3 regions of the Streptomyces sp. NPDC002176 genome follow, and region 3 is predicted to be linked to each of the others. Evidence: riboswitches for the same ligand, from Rfam matches in the RefSeq annotation. Region 3 holds a riboswitch; each other region holds the start of a gene.
The links. Region 3 has a riboswitch for cyclic di-AMP ahead of ACI2LY_RS25465 (M23 family metallopeptidase). Riboswitches for the same ligand answer to the same signal wherever they lie in the genome.

Region 1 (3,262 bases), on a different contig from region 3:
GAACAGCGGCAGGTCGCTGGCCTCGGAGGCGGCGTGGGCGACGGCGAGGGAGACGCCGAGGATGGCGTTGGCGCCGAGCGAGCCCTTGTTGTCGGTGGCGTCCAGGTCGAACATGGCCTGGTCGATCAGGCGCTGCTCGGTGGCGTCGTAGCCGACCAGCTCCGGGCCGATCTGCTCGATGACGGCGAGGACGGCCTTCTCGACACCCTTGCCCTGGTAGCGGTTCGGGTCACCGTCACGCAGCTCGATGGCCTCGAAGGCACCGGTGGAGGCGCCGGACGGGACGGCGGCACGACCCGTGCTGCCGTCGTCGAGGCCGACCTCGACCTCGACCGTGGGGTTGCCTCGGGAGTCCAGGATTTCCCGAGCTACAACAACGTCGATGGACGGCACGAGCATCTCCTTCGTGGATGTGACGCGATGAGTGCGGGGCGCGCCGGATGGCATGCCTTGCGTCTAGAGCCTAACCGTCCCAGGGGTGCCGGCCATCGACCGACCGCCTCGTGGACGGGGTGGTGCAGGGAGACCGTACCTATTGTTCAGGCCCGGAACAAAGGGTTCTGGGCAACAGGCGGGCCGGGGGCGGAACGCGCACCGCCCCGGCGCGCGGGGGAAGCGCGCCGGGGCGGGGGTCCGTGGAAGGACCGGAAGCTCAGGGGCCGATCGGGCTGGGGGCCGACCCCGTGAGCGGGTCGCGGTTACTTCAGGTGCAGCATCTGGCCGGGGAAGATGAAGTCGGCCTTCTCGACGATGTCCTTGTTCAGGTCGTACAGCTTCTTCCAGCCGCCGTCGACCTTGTGCTTCGTGGCGATGGAGCTGAGCGTGTCGCCCTTGACCACCTTGTACTCGCCATCGCCCTTCTTGACCTTGTCACCGGTCGGGGTGGTGACGGTCTTGCTCGCGTCCGGGCGCTCGGTGGAGCGGGACGCGGCCTGGTCGTCGGAGGTGCGGTCGGAGGTGTCGGCCGCGGCCTTGTCCTCCGTCTTGGTGTCCGTGGAGGGAGCCGGGGCGGCCGAGCCGCTGTACGGCGTGCTGGACAGGCCCGTGCCGCAAACCGGCCAGGCACCCTTGCCCTGGGCGGAGAGCACCTTCTCGGCGACGGTGATCTGCTGTTCCTTGCTCGCCTTGTCGGCGGTGGCGGCGTACTGCGTACCGCCGTACGCGGCCCACGTGGAGGCGGAGAACTGCAGACCGCCGTAGTACCCGTTGCCGGTGTTGATGGACCAGTTGCCGCCCGACTCGCACTGGGCGACGGCGTCCCACTCGGAACCGGTGGCGGCGGACGCGCTGCCCGACGCCATCACCGGGCCCGCGACGGCCGCACCGGCGACACCGGCGAGCGCGAGGACACGGACGGTCTTGGACGGGCGACGGCGCTTGCCCTTGCTGGAGAACAGCATGGATCGATCCCCTCACCGACGCCTGCGAGGTGAGCTGTCGGGTTCGGGCCGGTTGAGTTGCCCGGCCACCCCTCCCTGGTACTTCCGGAAGGCGTGGCTCCACCCCAAGCCCGTCCCGGCGTCAATCACCGGTTCGGGCACCTACCTTGGGTCCCCCGCTCCTGCCTACGGCGCTTGACGCGACGATTGTCCCCGACGGCCGCTGGCAGGATTCGGCGTTGCGGCCACGGGTGCTCGTGGTGACGAGCGGTCCCGACCGTAGACACGCCTCGCGGCGAATTTCAAAAACGATCAGGTCTTCTGAGAGTCATCCCACACTTTCGCCAAATAGGACATATAAGAGGATAGCGGGGCGTCAAATGCCGCTACATGAAGCCTGTTGGCCCTATTCGCCCGGCAGCTTCAGGGTCTGCCCCGGGTCGACATGGTTCGGGTCCGAGCCGATGGCCTGCTTGTTCGCGGCGTACAGGGCCTCCCAGCCGCCCGCCACGTCAAGGGAGTCGGCGATGGAGCCGAGCGTGTCACCGTCGCGGACGGTGTAGCCGCTCGGGGAGGCGGTGGCGTGGCGGCCCGTGGCGGCCGCGTGCTGACCTTCCGTCACGCTCTCCTCGGCGCTACCACCCCGGTGACGGCCACCGCCGCCGAGGTCGCCGGTGTCGACCAGGCTCCAGGAGCCGCCGGTCTCCCACGAGTCGTCCGACTCCTTGGCGGCCGGGGCACTGGGGGCCGAACCGCCGCCCTTGTAGCCGCCGTCGGACGCGGCGGGCGCGGAGCCGCCGGAGCGGGAGGTGTCGGTGTCCTTGCCGGAGTGGCCGGAACCGGCCGTCTCGTCGGCGCTCGCGGACGGCTTGCCGGTCTCCTTGGCGGAGGAGTCGGACGACGGGGACGAATCCCCCAGTCCGGACGAGTCGGAACCATCGGACGAAGCGCCCGCTTCGGGAGCCTCGCTCGACTGGTCGGCACCGCTGTCCGAGCCGCCCTGGTCGGCGGACGGGGACTCGCTGACGCCCGTGTCGACGTCCACCGAGGCGGAGTCGGAGGTCAGTCCGGCGAGCAGGGCGCAGGTGGCCCAGTGGGTGGTGCCCTGCTCGGCGAGGATCTTCTCGGCCACCGAGATCTGCTGCGAACGGCTGGCCTGGTCGGCGCTGGCCGCGTACTGCGTGCCGCCGTACTTGTCCCAGTCGTCCTGGGATATCTGGAGGCCGCCGTAGTAACCGTTGCCGGTGTCGGCGCTCCAGGAGCCACCGCTCTCGCACTCGGCGACCTTGTCCCAGGTGGTGCCGTCGGCCGCGTTCGCGCTCGCCGCCCCGAGGAGCGGGATGGCGATGGCGGACGTGGTCACGCCGGCCGCGACGAGGAGCGCCGGAGCCTGGCGGGGTCGACGGTGCCTACCGTTCCCGGAGAGCATGCGGTTGCCTTTCGTGCGACAGCAGTACGGCGTGGCAACTGGTGCTCGGCGCCACACTGATGGGTGAACGTAGCGGCAGACGATCGCTTGTCACAAGTTCATGCCGCACAGATCACGTGAAGATCACATAGTTGAACGTCCGTCATGTGTGTTTTCACGACTGGGACCAACCGGTGTGAACTCCACCGGCAGCGTGCGCAGTCCACGCATGATCAGCCCGCCGCGCCAGCGGAGTTCGGCCGGATCGGCCGCCAGCCGCAGATCCGGGAGCCGGGTGAGCAGGGTGGCCAGCGCGGTCTGGCCTTCCAGCCGGGCGAGCGGGGCGCCCACGCAGTAGTGGATGCCGTGCCCGTACCCCAGGTGCTGGTTGTCGCGGCGGCCGAGGTCCAGCAGGTCAGGGTCGGCGAACCGCTCCGGGTCGCGGTCCGCCGCCGCGAGGACCACCAGCACCGGG
Region 2 (3,262 bases), on a different contig from region 3:
CGGCCACGGATGTGATCGCCCAGCTCATGCAGCTCGAACACGCCGCCCCGGACCGGGACATCACGCTGTACCTGAACTGCCCCGGCGGCGACTTCCACGCCATGACGGCGGTCTACGACACGATGCGCTACGTCGGCTGCGACGTGGGGACGTACTGCCTGGGCCAGGTCGCCTCGGTGGCCACCGTGCTGCTCGCGGCCGGTACGCCCGGCAAGCGGTTCGCGCTGCCCGGCTCGCGGGTGGTGCTGCGTCAGCCGGAGCTGACCGAGCCGGTGCAGGGGCAGCCCAGCGACCTGGAGATCAAGGCGGCGGAGCTGGTCAGGGCGCGGGAGCTGATGGAGGAGCTGCTCGTGCGGCACACCGGCCGGGACGCCGCCACCGTCACCGCGGATCTGGAGCGGGAGCGGGTGCTGGACGCCACCGGCGCCCTGGAGCACGGCCTGGTCGACGGCGTCGTACGCGACCGCAAGCAGCTGCCCGGCGCCCGGTGAGCGGGCCGTGCTGCCGGAGGAGCTGCCGCCGCTGCCCGCGCTGACCCGCGCCGAGGGCGAGCTGATCGACCGTTATCTGGAGGCGGCCGACCTGCTGGGCCGGATCAACCCGGCCCGGCACGGGGACACGTACCGGGCCCTCAGGGCGGCGCAGGCGCTGGTGCGCACGGCGGCCGCGCTCCGTGACGCGCTCGCGCTGATGCACGGGCGGGGCGAGGCGGAGCTGTACGGGCGCACGCTGGCACACGCGCTCCGGGTGCTGGACGGGGAGCGCCGGGCCGCGCGCGTCGCGCTCCCGCCCGATGACGTCGGCTGAGCCGGACACCGCCGTCGGCCGGACGGGGCACGGCGTGTCGTCCGCCGCGCCGAAACGGGCCGAACGTGCTACCGCCGACCGGTGTATCTCCGCGCCCGTTTCCGGACCCGCCGAGTTGCGCGCGGCGCGCCCGGCGGGCCGACGCGCGGCGATCGAATCCCAGGTCCGGGGCCATGCAGGGGAATTGACGGCGGCTCGGACATACCCCTGTCCACCCGAACGGGTGAGTGGTGAGTAACACCACAAACCCCCGGTTCCATTGGGATTTTCGGACAGGAGTGGGCCAAGATCCCTGTCTGACGACAAGACCCCGCCACAACGGCGGGGCGCATCCGGGCGGACGCCGAGTCCTGCCGCCACCCGGATGACCGGTCGACAGAAGTGCATCGGCAGGAGTGGAGGACCCGAGCAAGACGGGTCGCCGGGACGGATGTCCGCGAGACGCGGACGATCGTGCCGAGCAGCCCTTGGGGTGAAGCCGTGGTGACACGGCCGGGCAACTTCGCCAGCCCGAATCCGACAGGTCATCCTTCACAGGCGGCTGACGAAGGGTTGCGCATGACTGCGCTCAATCGTGTCCCGTCGCTGATGGCCCGGGCCGGTACGGCCTCGGCCCTCACCCTGGCCGCCGTGGGCGGCTCGATCATGGTGCCGGGACTGGCCACCGACGCCTCCGCCGCGACCACCGCGTCGAAGGCACTGAAGGTCGCCGCGTCCAAGAAGGGCGCCCCCTACCGCTACGGAGCCACCGGGCCGGGCCGCTTCGACTGCTCGGGCCTGACGCTGTACTCGTTCAAGAAGGCGGGCAAGAAGCTGCCGCGGACGGCCGCCCAGCAGTACAACAAGACGCACCACATCTCCTCGGGCCACCGCAAGGCCGGTGACCTGGTGTTCTTCCACTCGGGCTCCAGCGTCTACCACGTCGGCATCTACGCCGGTAAGGGCAAGATCTGGCACGCGCCGAAGTCCGGGGACGTGGTGCGGCTCCAGAAGATCTGGACCAAGAGCGTCTGGTACGGCCGGGTCAACTAGCGGCGCCGGAACACGGCTGGGGACGGCTTCCGCGGGCGTACACGCGCCCCGGAGCCGGTTCCTGGCCCCGCCGGGGCTCTCAGCGGGCCGGTGAGGGCTCCGGGCGGGCCGTGACGGTCAGCGGCCGGTCCGGGACGCTCCAGGGCAGCTCGACGAAGACGGTCTTGCCGCCCTCGCGGGTCGGCCGGACCCGGAGCTTGCCGCCGCACTCGACGGTGAGACACCGGATGATGGCCATGCCGCGCCCGTTGTCCTGGGCGACCGCCGCCGGGAGCCTCTTGGGCAGCCGCGGGTGGCTGTCCGTCACCCCGATGAGCAGCAGCTCGTCCCTGGCCAGCACGATGTCCACGGTGAAGGTGGGCGACTGGCCCAGGGTGTGCTGGACGGCGTTGGTGGCGAGTTCGGAGACGATGAGGCGCACCGTGTCGGCCACCTCGTCGTCCGAGGGCAGCCCCCAGCCCATCAGGGTGCCCACGACATAGGACCGGGCCGTGGAGACCGAGGCGGGATCGCTCGGCAGAGTGACGGATGCTTCCAGATGGTCTGCCATGGCGAAGTCGTCCCTTTCCCACGGGCGGCCCGCCGACCTCCCACACGCCGCGCGGCGACGCGGGGCGGAGGCTTCGGACACGGTCCCGCTCTGGTGCGTGCAGGTCACCCTGCCATCACGGGGCCGGTCCGGGGAACCAACCCCCCAGATACGCGGACATCTGTCGCTCAACGGGGTGAACTCTGCGACGTGCGCCCGTATTTGACGGGGTTTTTCCCGACCTCAGCTGGGCCGAACGGCGGTGATGACCCGAACGGCCCGTTCGATCTCCGCCCCGGACAGGTCCGCGCGGGCGGTCAGCCGCAGCCGGGAGACGCCGTCCGGGACCGACGGCGGGCGGAAACATCCCACCGACAGACCCTCGGCACGGCAGTCGGCGGCCCAGCGCACCGCGGCGTCGGCGGACGGCGCCCGTACGGAGACCACGGCCGCGTCCGGGCGGACCGCCGACAGACCCTCGGCGGTCAGCCGGGCGTGCAGTTCGGCGGCGACCTCCCGGACGCGCGCCGGGCGCTCCGGTTCGCGCCGGAGCAGCCGCAGCGCGGCGAGCGCCGCCCCCGCGGCGGCCGGGGCGAGTCCGGTGTCGAAGATGAACGTCCGCGCGGTGTTGACCAGATGGCCGATCACCCGCGCCGGGCCCAGCACCACCCCGCCCTGGCTGCCCAGCGACTTGGACAGCGTCGCGGTGACCACCACGTCGGCCGCGCCCGCGAGCCCGGCCGCGTGCGCCGCGCCCCGGCCGCCCTCCCCCAGCACGCCGAGCCCGTGGGCGTCGTCCACGACCAGCCCGGCCCCGTGCTCCCGGCAGACGTCGGCCAGTCGGCGCAGCGGGGCGGCGTCGCCGTCGACGGAGAACACCGTGTCGGAGACGGC
Region 3 (3,262 bases):
CCACGTCCACCAGCGCCGGGAGCTGGTCGACCGTGCGGGCCGACGCGATGGGCGCGGCGACCGTCGGCTGGGCGGCGAGCCAGGCCAGGGCGACGGTGGCGACGGCGGTGTCATGGGCGGCGGCGACCTCGTCCAGGGCCGCCAGCACCTTCTGGCCGCGCTCGGAGTCGAGGTGCTTGGCCGCCGAACCGGCGCGGGCGCTGTCGACGGTCGTACCGGGCCGGTACTTGCCGGTGAGGAAGCCGGAGGCGAGCGCGAAGTACGGGACGGCCGACAGGCCCTCGCGGGCGGCGACGTCCTGGAGCGGGCCCTCGTAGGTGTCGCGGGAGACCAGGTTGTAGTGCGGCTGGAGGGCGACATAGCGGGCCAGGCCCGCGCGGTCGGAGAAGTCCAAGGACTCCTTCAGCCGCTCGGCGCTGATGTTGGAGGCGCCGATGTAGCGGACCTTGCCCGCCCGCACCAGCTCGTCCAGCGCGCCGATGATCTCCTCGACCGGCACCTCGGGCTGGTCGAAGTGGGTGTAGTAGAGGTCGATGTGGTCGGTGCCCAGGCGGCGCAGGGAGGCGTCGGCGGCGGCCTTGATGTTGGCGGCGCCCAGACCCTGGTAGTCCGGGTGCTGGCTCACCTTGGTGGCGATGACCACCTGGTCGCGGACGCCCCGCGCCCGCACCCACTCACCGATGAGCGTCTCGGACTCGCCGCCCTTGTTGCCCTCGACCCAGGCCGAGTAGGAGTCGGCGGTGTCGATGAAGTTGCCGCCCGCGGCGCGGTAGGCGTCGAGGACGGCGAAGGACGTGTCCCGGTCGGCGGTCCAGCCGAAGACGTTGCCGCCGAGGGCGAGCGGGAAGACCTCGAGGGAGGAGGAACCGAGCTTGCGCGGAGAAGCAGTCATGTCTCTCCTCAACGATCACTCGGGCCCCGTCCATTCCGGGTCGGGGTCACTCGCTCAGGGAGTGAGCCCCTTGCCGCGCAGCCAGGCGCCGGGGTCGATGCCGGTGGGCTGGCCGCCGGGGTGGACCTCCAGGTGGAGGTGCGGGCCGGTGACGTTGCCGGTGGCGCCGACGCGGCCGATGACCTCGCCGGTGGACACCTTCTGCCCGGCGCTGACGCTGATCGAGGACTGGTGGCAGAACCACAGCTCGGTGCCGTCGTCCAGGGTGAGGATCGTGCGGTAGCCGTACGCCCCGGCCCAGCCGGCCTCGGTGACGGTGCCGCTGTGGATCGCCTTGATCAGCGTGCCGGTGGGCGCGGCGAAGTCGAGCCCGGTGTGGTACCCGGAGGACCACATCGAACCGGCCTGCCCGAAGGTCGAGGTGATCGTGTACGAGGAGGTCGGCAGCGTGTACTGCTTGGCCAGCGTGGCGAGGCGAGCCGCCTCGGCCTTCTTCTCGGCGTCGGCCTCCGCCTTCTCCTTGGCCGCGGCGGCCTTCACGGAGGCTTCCTTCGCGGCCTTGGCGGCGGCCTCGGCGGCCTGCTGGTCGGCCTTGGCGACGGCGGCCGCGGTGGCCCGGCTGTCGGCCTTGCTCTGCTGCCGCTCGGCCTGGGCCATGATCCGGCTGCGCAGCGCCTCGCCCGCGTCGGCGGTGGAGTCGTCGGTGGCGGTGGCCGTGGCGGTGGCGACACCGGCGAGGGAGGCGGCGGGCGCTTCCGCGTGGTGCCCGTCGATCAGGGAGCCCACGGAGGGCAGGTCGGGCATGGCGATGGACACGGGCGGCTTGCCGGTGTTGGCGCTGGCCATGCCGCCCGCGCCGACGGCGGCGATGACACCGACGCCGAGCACGGTGGAGCTGCGGGCGAGTCCGCCGCCGCGCTGCTTGGCCACCCGGTGACGGCCGCGTACAGGGGGTAGGGATTCCTCGGTGGGGTTCCACTCCTCCCACGCGCCGTCCTCGGCACGGGGGGCGCCATAGGCGAAGGGCTCACTCGCGTCCGGCGCGAACGGGGCTTGTGGGGCAGGCCGGTTGGACGCCACGCGGGCGCACTCCTTTCCCTCCTCCGCCTACCGGGTTAGCTGACGGGTTCGGAGCAGGAAGGTCTCCTACGCGCGTAAACCCGACGTGCTCCGAGGGTGGTGCACGGCGGATCGGGGCGCGATTCACCCCAAAGTGGTGGGTCCCCGGTTCCCTTGCGGGATTCGGCGTGTGCGCACGGCGCCGTCTCTGCTGACGGCTGTAACGACCGCACTGCGTTATCGAACGTTAATAGACACGCGCACTGGATTCCAAGCCCGTTCAGCTTGATCGTTTGATGATCTGACGGGGTGCGTATCGGTCAGGAACATCGCGAACAGGGCGAGTTGACCGCGCTTCAGGAGTCACAGGAGTTTTGCTGGTGACTCAACAACACCAGCCGTCCCGGAAAACACTCAGGGCCGGAATCCATTTACTGGATTCCGGCCCTGAGTCTTCAGTAGCGGGGACAGGATTTGAACCTGCGACCTCTGGGTTATGAGCCCAGCGAGCTACCGAGCTGCTCCACCCCGCGTCGTTGTGTCTCAAGCATACGTCATCCGCGGGGCCCGATGCACACACGCTGCCGTGACGTGGGCCTCAGAGCGCGAGGTGAGCGTTCGGCGACTGTGCGAGTGCGGCGTACTCGGGCACCGTCACCACCTGCACGCCCCCGGCGCCGAGCACTCCGGAGCCGTCGGCCGCGGTGACGAAGGTGTCCGGCTCGCGCCAGGCGGTGACGACCCGGCGTACTCCGGCCGCGAGGATCAGCCCGGCACACGGGACGGGCCGGGAGGCGCGGTGGGCGCAGGGCTCCAGGCTGCTGTAGACGGTGGCGCCGGGCAGGCGCGGGTCGGCGGGGTCCAGCTTGGCGAGCGCGGCCTCCTCGGCGTGGACCACGGGGTCGCCGCCCTCGCGGGAGTGGCCGCGCGCCAGCTCGGTGCCGTCCGCCGCGACGACCACCGCGCCGACGCTGAAGGCCGTGGCCGAGGGCGGGCAGAGCCCGGCCAGCTCGCAGGCGGTGCGCAGCCAGTGCCGGTCGGCGGCGGTGTCCAGCGGGCCGGTGCCGGGGGCGGTGGGCTCGTAGCGCATCAGGACGACGTCCTCGATCCGGCGGGAGTCGGTCAGCCGGAGCCTTCCGCCTTGGTAGGCGCCGGGGCCGAAGAGGCGGGGGGCGGCCGGGTCGCCGACGAAGAGCGGGGCGAGGACCAGCTGGAGTTCGTCGGCGAGGCCCTGCTGGAGGAGCTGGGTGTGCACGGTGCCGCCGCCCTCGACCATCAGCCGCCGTACACCGCGCACGTCGTGCAGGTGCG

Region 1: another riboswitch for cyclic di-AMP. It lies ahead of ACI2LY_RS27625 (transglycosylase family protein); the one in region 3 lies ahead of ACI2LY_RS25465 (M23 family metallopeptidase).
Region 2: another riboswitch for cyclic di-AMP. It lies ahead of ACI2LY_RS22195 (C40 family peptidase); the one in region 3 lies ahead of ACI2LY_RS25465 (M23 family metallopeptidase).

Annotation. Positions count from the first base shown of each region.
Region 1 is NZ_JBJDQW010000006.1:433,512-436,773, reverse strand. It holds gene eno (phosphopyruvate hydratase) at 1-393, opposite strand, end outside; gene ACI2LY_RS27625 (transglycosylase family protein) at 699-1,400, opposite strand; cyclic di-AMP (ydaO/yuaA leader) riboswitch at 1,405-1,583, opposite strand; gene ACI2LY_RS27620 (transglycosylase family protein) at 1,786-2,808, opposite strand; gene ACI2LY_RS27615 (cytochrome P450) at 2,932-3,262, opposite strand, start outside.
Region 2 is NZ_JBJDQW010000004.1:659,654-662,915, forward strand. It holds gene ACI2LY_RS22185 (ATP-dependent Clp protease proteolytic subunit) at 1-491, shown strand, start outside; gene ACI2LY_RS22190 (hypothetical protein) at 499-807, shown strand; cyclic di-AMP (ydaO/yuaA leader) riboswitch at 1,149-1,362, shown strand; gene ACI2LY_RS22195 (C40 family peptidase) at 1,366-1,839, shown strand; gene ACI2LY_RS22200 (ATP-binding protein) at 1,919-2,389, opposite strand; gene ACI2LY_RS22205 (8-amino-7-oxononanoate synthase) at 2,612-3,262, opposite strand, start outside.
Region 3 is NZ_JBJDQW010000005.1:568,986-572,247, reverse strand. It holds gene ACI2LY_RS25470 (aldo/keto reductase) at 1-892, opposite strand, end outside; gene ACI2LY_RS25465 (M23 family metallopeptidase) at 947-1,972, opposite strand; cyclic di-AMP (ydaO/yuaA leader) riboswitch at 1,982-2,150, opposite strand; tRNA gene ACI2LY_RS25460 (tRNA-Met) at 2,411-2,484, opposite strand; gene ACI2LY_RS25455 (dihydrofolate reductase family protein) at 2,550-3,262, opposite strand, start outside.